DNA from 3 places in the Paenibacillus shunpengii genome. Region 2 is predicted to be linked to each of the others. Evidence: riboswitches for the same ligand, from Rfam matches in the RefSeq annotation. Region 2 holds a riboswitch; each other region holds the start of a gene.

Region 1 (3,130 bases), on a different contig from region 2:
TGTCTAAACTTTCGTTCACCTTATATAGCATCACCTAATCTTGATGTTAATACTATAACATCAGGGACGCATTGTAAAATATATTTTAATTCAGTTCCGGCTTCACCGGACCGATAACGTATACTGTTTTACCTTTTTTGCGGCCAAAATTGAGTGCCTGCTCCAAGCTGTCATAATACACATCAATTTTGTTGCCTTTGATTGCGCCGCCTGTATCTTCGGCACGACGGAATCCTACGCCTTCAATGTATACCCACCATCCGAGAGGGATCACATCAGGGTCAACTGCAATGGTACGCCCTTCCTGTACACGCGTGCCGGAAGCCGTCTTCGTACCAATGCCCTCTTGTTCTGAGGAATAGGCCGTCATAGATACATTGCTTAGCACTTTTTTGGCCTTGAATGTAACTCCGTCCTTCGTGACAGAATCGCTGTCACTTGAAGCAGATACCTTCTTCACTTTATCAGCCAGATTTGCTGACGATTTCGAAGAGGATGCATTAGAAGCTTTAGAAGCAGTTGCAGTTGCAGCTTCAGCTTCAGCTTCACTTGCAGAGGCAACCACGGTTTCCTGAACTGGCTCAGGCTTCTTCTTCGTTCCTACGGCAATGACTTTGTCGACACGGTTGGTCTGTACCTTCTTGCCCGTCATTTTCTTGGACACCAATTCGCCGTCCTGGAAGGTCTTCTCGATCGTCTGGACAATTACACCTTCCTTGCCGCTCTGAATGACCCGGTTATCGCCCTTGTACAAGCTTGGGTCAGCCGTCTTGATCACCTTGAACGGAATCGAAGCTTCTTGTGACGCTGTTTGCTTAGTCACCCGGACTACTCGAATATTAAGATCTGCCTTCACCGCAGTGTCAGCAGCAGGATATACTTTATCATCTTCTGATACTTCGATGCTATGAGCAGCAAGTGCTTCCTTAACGGTATCCTGTGTTGTATAAACTTGCTCTGTCTCACCGTCTGCCGTTACGTTAATCGCTACGGCCCGGTTAATTGTTACTCGATCCCCATCTTCAATCTCATCACTCAAAGACATCGATACTTCGTCATGTGGACTGACTGCGATTGAATGCTCATCCAGCACTTCACTAAGCATTCCTTCACGTGTTTCCAAGGTTTGAACCTTGCCGTCCACGACAATTGAGATTTCTTTGCCTCCCTGACCATACACAATGAGTGAGATCATGACTAACAGTGCGATTGAGAAGATTGCGACTAGTGTGATCTGACGCAGATTCTCATGCTTCCATCGCAACGCGAAAGACTTGCTGGATGATGGTGACTCATGGGTCTCCTCTAGTTGGAAATTTCCCACTTCCTCCGTCCTCCTTCATAGTCCCGCCGTCAAGAGTATTGCATGATTGTATTTGACGCGACTATACCGATTTGTCTACAAAACCGGAGAAACTCCCGTCCGATTCTGCATCATGTGCCACTCTTCGCAGCATGATGTCACCTCCTGTTAACCAACAGTATGACGACAATGTAACTTTTATTCTCCTAAAACAAAGAAGCCAAAAAAGAGTTTAAGAGGAAATCTTTCGTGGCTCCGATAAGTTCAAATGAGAATATCGGAAACATCATGCACGAGTTTTGCCTCTTCAATACGCTTACGGAGTTAGCTGTCGGGTTCGGGCGTAAGAGTCGCCCCCGCTCAGATCCAGGCTGCTCATGGCAGCTGTCCTTTACGTTCACCCCAAGACTCAAGTGTTGAAATCAAATACAGTGGTCAGAGCAAGAGAGACAACTCTCTTAATTCCATCTTCTGACTAGCAGCAGACCACTATATCGGTTCCCCCGTTCTTTGTTAAATTACAAAAGATTCAGCGAGAATGACTCATGAAGTGAATTCAAAGTGGTAAATCAACTGAATGTAAAATGGACTTTACCAACAATCAACAATTCACTGAAACGATGATATCCTGTTTCGATACATGTTGTAAAGCAGTATTCAACTATGTTTTTCTAAATAATTGGTTAAAAATTTGTAATAATCAGCGAAAAAGTCTTACAAAAAGTTTAATCGCTCCGTTTTACTCCCTTTTTCACCTGTTTTTCTCTCTATTTTAACGAATGTCAAATCGTTCCAGTGCATTTGCGGTCGTAATCCTTGCCAATTCCTCCACAGAAATGCCCTTCAGCTCCGCTGCCATTTCTGCTACCAAGGCCACATGAGCTGACTCATTTCTCTTGCCGCGGAATGGATGTGGAGTCAGGTATGGTGAATCCGTTTCGATCAAAAGCCGGTCAAGCGGTACCTTTGCAAGCACCTCTTTGGGCTGCTTCGCGTTCTTGAACGTGATCGGTCCTCCGAAGGAGATATGAAAGCCCATATCCAGCGCCATTTTTGCAGTTTCCCAGCTGCCTGAGAAAGAATGCATCACTCCGCCTACTTCTTGTGCCCTCTCTTCCCGCAGAATTCGAATAATGTCTTCATGCGCATCCCGGTTATGAATAACAATCGGCATAGCGATCTCTCTAGCCAGTCCAATTTGTTTGCGCAGCACCTCATGCTGAATCTCTTTGGGAGACGTATCCCAATGATAATCCAGACCAATTTCACCGATCGCAACGACCTTCTCATGTTTACATAATGATGCAATCCATTCCAAATCTCCATCCTTCATCGTAATGGCATCGACAGGATGCCAGCCTACTGCCGCATAGATAAAATCATAGGTTTCGGCAAGTTTCATCGTAGTCGGAATTGTTTCCCGATTAAATCCTATATTAATCATTCGGGTAACCCCCTTTTCGACAGCGCGCTGAATCACTTCCTCGCGGTCAGCGTCGAACTCGGGTGCATCCAAATGTGTATGTGTGTCGAATAACATCGTATATTTTTCTCCTTTCAAGGACTGTATCTTGTCTCACATTATTTAAACATACCGGCAATTTCCGGAGGCAGCTTGGGTAGTGCATTCATCAGCTTCTCCTGCGGGAAGTACAGATGATAATTCCCTTTTTGCATGCCGCTAATAGAGCGGACAATCTCGGATACCTCGGATATATCTCTTTGTCTTTCCTGCTTGTCTAGAATGATGATCTGTCTCTTGCTCCCCGCAATATCAGGTCGGAACACATCATACGGCAGATCGGTAGGAAAATCAATTTCAAGGTC
Region 2 (3,130 bases):
TCGGTGAGACGGTCCACCGTTATTTGAACTCCCGCTTGTTTGATCCTCTGGGTATACATCATGTGGAATGGGAAACCTCGCCTCTCGGGGTCACTTTGGGATGTGCAGGCCTCGTGATCAGCACCGAAGAATTAAGCAGATTCGGCCAAATGCTGCTGGATGAGGGGGCTTACGAGGGCAAGCAGCTGGTGCCTGCAGAATGGATTCAATTTGCGACTCGCAAGCATATTGATTCTGTCGGCGAAGGAGACTGGTCGCTCGGCTATGGCTGTCAGTTTTGGATGTGTTCTCACGGAGCATATCGAGGGGATGGTGCACACGGCCAGCTGCTCGTGATCATACCGGACCGGAGAGCCGTGATTGCTGTTAACAGTGAGGAAGATCGTATACAGTCTATCCTTGACGCAGTGTGGGAGGATGTCCTGCCTATTTTAGAATAAGCCGCCTGTCACTCTTGAACCAACTCCCTGAACGCAGGAAAACTGCGCCCCAGCTGTTAGCTTGCTGCTAACCATCGGAGCGCAGTCCCTCTGCACAGCAGCTACTATCTGCTGTATAAGCCTCAGTTTATTATTAGGTTTATAGAAGCAGGGCCGTCAGTGCGTTCAGATTATTCACAGTATAGTCCGGTGTATCCTTATCATTCGTGAAAGGCTGGTAGCGGCCGTAACCCTGCATAATTCGAATCGTAATCATTCCAAGCGATTTGGCTGGGATAATATCATTATCAATACGATCCCCGATCATGATGGATTCCGAGGGCTCAGCTCCGGCTGTTTTCAGTGCATATTGATATAAGCGCACATCTGGTTTAGACAAGCCTTGTTCGGCCGAACATGCAATAACATCTACATAAGAACGAAGTCCATATTTCTCCAGCCGCTCTTCCGTACCCGGACTTTGGTTAGCCACGATACCGATCCTATAGCGTTCGCCCAGCTGCTCAAGAACAGACCGAGCTTCAGCGTAAGGCTCTTCGAGCTCCTTTTGAAACTTAAGCCTAGGCTTGATATACTCTCTGTCCTCCTCGGAAGGCACGAGCTCCGAAATCGCGTACTGCATGGGAGAAGCGATGTAATTGGAATAGCTCTGAATAAATTTGCTGCGTACGTCCTCCATTGTAATGTTATACCCGAGTCCATTTGCTTCTCTCACAAATTGGCCGATAATGTGATCAACGGGAACCCATTCATTTACGAGTGTATCTCCTATATCAAAAAAGAGCCATTTCACATGATCAAACTTCCCCATAATGCCATTCTCTACCTTTCCATCTGTAAATATAGAAAAAGAGACCCATGCTTATATCACGAGTCTCACATGCTATGTTTCCTTTAACTCCAGTATATCAATCCTGCATCTAATTACGCAAACTGTATAGTAAGCACCTACACTAGCCATTAGCCGCAGTCTCCTGCTTCTATCGCTGTGTGCGTGCAGATCAATTAATTAACAGCAGCCCGTTCTCCATTTAACAGAAATCCTACTTCGCCCTTGATTGTAAAAATAACGTGGTCTGCGCCCATACCGCGGTATACTCCGCGAGGATGATTCAGCTGTGTAATAATGGTAATCGGCTTACGTGTCCAGGGTCTGCATATTTGCAAAAACCGGCAGGTCAGATTCAAGCTGTTCTCAAAAATAAAAATACGTCCTACCGCCGCATTAGGCAGCAGCCATTTACTTGTAAACGCCGTATCCATACGTATAATGTGCTCTACTCCAAGCCGTTTGACCTGCTTCTCTTCCTGTGCACTGTTCGTCAGTACAGCAAAAGAAAGCTTCTTGTACATTAATAATCGAATAAAATTTCTGGCCGCTTCATTTGGTGCCGTAACTAAAATAACTTCATCACTCATTACAATCATTTCCTCCCTGTAATAGAAAAAGACAACAAAAAAAGAACACCGACGATCAAAGGCATGCCCGGTGCTCTCCCACCTATATATCAGAACATGGCAAAACATGACCTGCGATATAGGCGCTACTCGGCTTGCTGCCTCTCCCTTTGTTACGCTTACGAGGTTAGCTGTCGGATTCGGACAAGAGAGATTGCCCTATTCACGGCAATAGCCATGAAATTCACCCCATGGATCGATGCATCCACATCTGGGTCCCCCGCTTTTTGGATCAACAAAAATTCAGCGCATAAATAAAACCACAGAGGATTAAACCTCTGTGGCTGATCGCTCACAAGATTTATCATTCCTCTCTCAAACGTTGGCACAGACGATACCTAGAGAATATTCACGTTAAGCGAAGTGAAGGAAAGAATCATGCATTTCTTCCACATCTCTAGTTCAGCTCTGTACAGCTTACGAGGTTAGCTGTCGGATTCGGACGGTGAGAGTCGTCCTATCTGTTCCTGATGATTCCATATGACATTCCACATGAATCTTCGGTTCAGAATTCACCCCATGCATCGTGTATCATTCGGCTCTCACACCGAATCAAGCACGCTGCCTTACTCTGGTTCCCCCGCTCTCCGCCATATTAGGCAGAAATTAAGCGATCATAGCAATGAGAAACTATTTAAATAAACGGTTGTTCGTTTGCTCAAGATTTACGATATGAATCATACACCCGTTGAAAATCGATGTAAAGCTCCTTCAGCGGCTCATCTTGACGATTTAGCGTTGTTTTTGGATAGAATAAGAGTAAAACATTCATCAATATGCATGCAGCTTATCTGTTCTCAGTTTATCTCGTTATTTCGTTTAATTCTAATGCCTAAGTTTACCTTCGACAATCGTCCCCCTCCATTCTTAAGCTTTGTTTGACTTTCTCCATATATTGTTTAAAATTAAATTGTTATCAATATATATAATGAGATTGATGGAAAACGGCAATACAAGCATCATTTATATTCCAAATTTATAAAAAGGATGGATGAAGGCATGTCGATTTATCAATACCAAGTGAATACACTTAAAGGCCAGAAGTTAAGCATGGAGGAGTACAAAGGAAAAGTACTCTTGATCGTAAATACAGCGAGCAAGTGCGGACTAACCCCTCAATACAAAGGACTGCAGGAGCTATATGACAAATTCAATGACCAATCCTTTGAAATTCTCGGTTTCCCCAGCAACCAATTTGCCGAACAAGAACCGGGCTCAAATGATGAAATCGC
Region 3 (3,130 bases), on a different contig from region 2:
CTCCTACTATGTACAATCCTTCATTTATTATAAAGGATCATGAACCTGCTTCATAGTATTTTATGGTAAATATTTAAACAAAAGTTAGGAGAGACAATCATGTCTATTTGAGCTTTACTCCGGTATACACCATACAGAAGAACAACTTGGGGCCCTCTGGAGTAAGACGCTCATAGGTATCATGAATGGTAAATCCCGCATTTTCATAAGTGCGGATCGCTCTTTTATTCCAGGTGAGAACTTCAAGATCAATCTCATTCTGCGGCTGCCGGGAAGCAGCCTCCTGTACAATGGTGCTTACAAAGGGAGCCCCTAACCCCTGCCCACACAGGTCAGGTCTCAAGCCTAGACCAAGCCGGGTCACACCGGCTAGAGGAAATAATTGTGCGAAGCCATATAGCTCACCAGTATCATTTACAATGGATAAATACTGTGTATCTCGGAGCTTAGGGTCGCCGAATTCAATCTCAAGTGCCTTCATCTGCTCCCAGGGCAGCCAGCCGTATATGTTATAAGGAGGTTCGTACTGCCAAGTGCAGATCTCAGCTGCATGCTCTTCACTCATAGGAAGGGCATGAAAGGTCGTTCCTTTCTGCGTCATGTCATCGTCTCCTTTGCCATCCCTCATCCAATAGTCATCCCTAATATAATATAAAAAGCCCGAAGATGGATTACTATTTAGTAATCTAATCTTCGAGCTATAAGGTTCGTTCCAGCACAATGTTGCTTAATCTAATGCAGCAGTTTCGTATTCTTCTGTACTCATGATACGTTTTGCACCAATGTAACGTTTTTCATAGTAGCTCTCGTCCAGCTTGCTGATAATAACTCCTTTGGAGGAGGAAGCATGTGCAAATTTACCGTCACCTACGAAGATGCCGACATGGGATACACCATTTCCGCTTGTGTTAAAAAATACAAGGTCGCCAGGTCTCATCTCAGAACGGGATACAGACTTGCCCATTTTGTATTGAGAACCAGATTGATGAGGCAGATCGATGCCGAGTTTATCAAATACATACATGGTAAAACCAGAGCAATCAAATCCGTTTAAAGTCGTACCGCCATATTTATATTCGGTTCCCTTAGCGTTATCAATGACCTTGTCCATTTTGGAATCGGCGAATGCACTTCCTGTTCCGATGGAGAATGCAATAGCAAGACTCAGTGCTGCAGCAGTTAGTGACTTTTTCAAGAAAAAATAATCCCCTTCCAATGCCTGCGAGGTTAGCTTAAGGATTCGGTAGAAGGTTCCCCTATGATCACTTACGTTGCGAGATCAATTCACCCATAAAAGTGGTTCCCCCGCTTCCCAGATGCCAGGAATTTGGCTGTTCTAATGATGTGCACCTGTGAAAGTCGCTCACTCTTGTAAGACTATGTACTTAGTTAGTTAGTAAAAGTTACAACAATTATTACAAAGTTGTTACTAGAAGTTCTGGGCCTATTGTAACAGAGATTGTGTAAATTTGGCAATCGTTTTTTAGATAAAATATTACAAAAAACAAGCCTCACTCTAGGAAAAGAGCGAGACTTGTGAACTTTTTTGACGTTAAGCAGTCGGACTTAATTTCTGCTATGAAAGCGTTGTATTCGCGCTGGAGTGCGGTTTGGACAAGAGAGGTAGGATATTAATTGAGACAATAAATTCAGGCATCTTCGCTATTGGATCGCCAAATACTGAATTGAGAACTAATCTTCCATACATTGATGAGTGATCGAACGAGATGATAAGACTGCTGAAGAATCAGGGCTAAAAGTCCTGTCCATATGAGAGATACGGCCGTGAAAGCACTGAACAGCAGAATGGCAAGTGTGCTAAGTGTCAGGGCAACTCCAGTGACAGGAAGTGCATGACGGAGGCAGATCCATACAGCACCAAGGCCGCTTCGATTGCCTGTCAGTCCAAACTGGACATATAGGAGCAGCTGCTTGATGATGTAGGCATAAACGATCCATAAGATGACGTAAGGAGCCGCCTGCAGAAGAAGATTCTGATTGTAGACTGCATTCATGAGAATGGGGAGCACCTTTGGAAGGATCCAGTAGGCAGGCAGCAGCAGCAATATGATCTCAATGAGATAGAGTAACGATGTCTTTTTCCAGTGCTTAAGTGTCCCTCGAAAAAAGGAGAAGCCTTTGGTGCTTGACTCTTCATGAAGGCTGTGGAACAAACCCGCCCGAATCAGTGGAGTAATGAGCATCCTTAAAATGAACATGAGGACAAGCAGCCATACATATTCATGGACTGTGGAGCTGGTGCTCAAGCTGATCTGCCCCTCTAACCAGAACAAGATCTGGCTGAGCTCATGAGGAGGGGGATCTGGATAGCGCATAAGCAAGGGGATGACCGCAGAGGACACGACTTTGTACAGAAGAACACCCCATAGCAGTTGGTACAGAAACAAGAAGATGACGATTAGAAAATGACGCTTCACTAACTTAAAACCTTCGGAGAGATAAGATTTCATCCACTATACACCTCACCATGACAGACTTCCGAGCAAGAGCTCCAACACTTTGGTAATACTGATATTAAACCGGGTCTCCAATACTTCATCTCCTTCAGCTTTTAAGTAGTTGTTCATATGCTTGTTCTCAAGTGTGATGGAGTACTCAGGATCAACCATTGCCCAATCCAGCGGAGATTTGTAAGTCAGGTTGTAGATGATTTCTCCACCTTTACCGTCCCATACCTTGCGAATCATATGCCCGTCTGCAAAAGTAAATACGATAGGAATCTCTGAGTAATCGCCTGCATTCTTCGCCACTCTGATCGAGGAAATATAGCTTGGCTCCTCGGATGTCCCCTGTTCCTTGATGGCGATGGAATCTACGGAGAAATCAGCCATTTGGCTGCCATAAATATATTGGTCAAAATAGGTGTCCCACGATCTGCGGGTAACCTGCTCTACAACCTTTTGGAATTGAGCAGTCGTCGGATGCTTGAACCGATACTTGGCTGCATAGGTAGCCATAATCTGATCCATCTTCTTGGTACCCACCTGCTGTTCTATACCCAGGAGGACGAGTTTGCCTCTTGTGTATACATTCTCTGCATAGTGATTATGAGAGTCATACTTCCAGGCTTCCTGTGTAAGTGGAGCAGGCGAGCTCATCGATGCAGATT

Evidence for each region. Region 2 has a riboswitch for cyclic di-AMP ahead of ACFSVM_RS03255 (hypothetical protein). Riboswitches for the same ligand answer to the same signal wherever they lie in the genome.
Region 1: it holds a riboswitch for cyclic di-AMP, as region 2 does, so the genes downstream of both, ACFSVM_RS18840 (ubiquitin-like domain-containing protein) here and ACFSVM_RS03255 (hypothetical protein) in region 2, are expected to answer to the same signal.
Region 3: it holds a riboswitch for cyclic di-AMP, as region 2 does, so the genes downstream of both, ACFSVM_RS19190 (C40 family peptidase) here and ACFSVM_RS03255 (hypothetical protein) in region 2, are expected to answer to the same signal.

Annotation. Positions count from the first base shown of each region.
Region 1 is NZ_JBHUMJ010000005.1:11,862-14,991, reverse strand. Features, by position in the region: gene ACFSVM_RS18840 (ubiquitin-like domain-containing protein) at 86-1,324, opposite strand; cyclic di-AMP (ydaO/yuaA leader) riboswitch at 1,602-1,848, opposite strand; gene ACFSVM_RS18835 (TatD family hydrolase) at 2,076-2,843, opposite strand; gene ACFSVM_RS18830 (HD domain-containing protein) at 2,885-3,130, opposite strand, start outside.
Region 2 is NZ_JBHUMJ010000002.1:727,822-730,951, reverse strand. Features, by position in the region: gene ACFSVM_RS03265 (serine hydrolase domain-containing protein) at 1-440, shown strand, start outside; gene ACFSVM_RS03260 (HAD family hydrolase) at 580-1,233, opposite strand; gene ACFSVM_RS03255 (hypothetical protein) at 1,446-1,859, opposite strand; cyclic di-AMP (ydaO/yuaA leader) riboswitch at 2,000-2,157, opposite strand; cyclic di-AMP (ydaO/yuaA leader) riboswitch at 2,298-2,521, opposite strand; gene ACFSVM_RS03250 (glutathione peroxidase) at 2,898-3,130, shown strand, end outside.
Region 3 is NZ_JBHUMJ010000006.1:16,495-19,624, forward strand. Features, by position in the region: gene ACFSVM_RS19185 (GNAT family N-acetyltransferase) at 104-601, opposite strand; gene ACFSVM_RS19190 (C40 family peptidase) at 728-1,195, opposite strand; cyclic di-AMP (ydaO/yuaA leader) riboswitch at 1,202-1,343, opposite strand; gene ACFSVM_RS19195 (hypothetical protein) at 1,650-2,471, opposite strand; gene ACFSVM_RS19200 (M1 family metallopeptidase) at 2,484-3,130, opposite strand, start outside.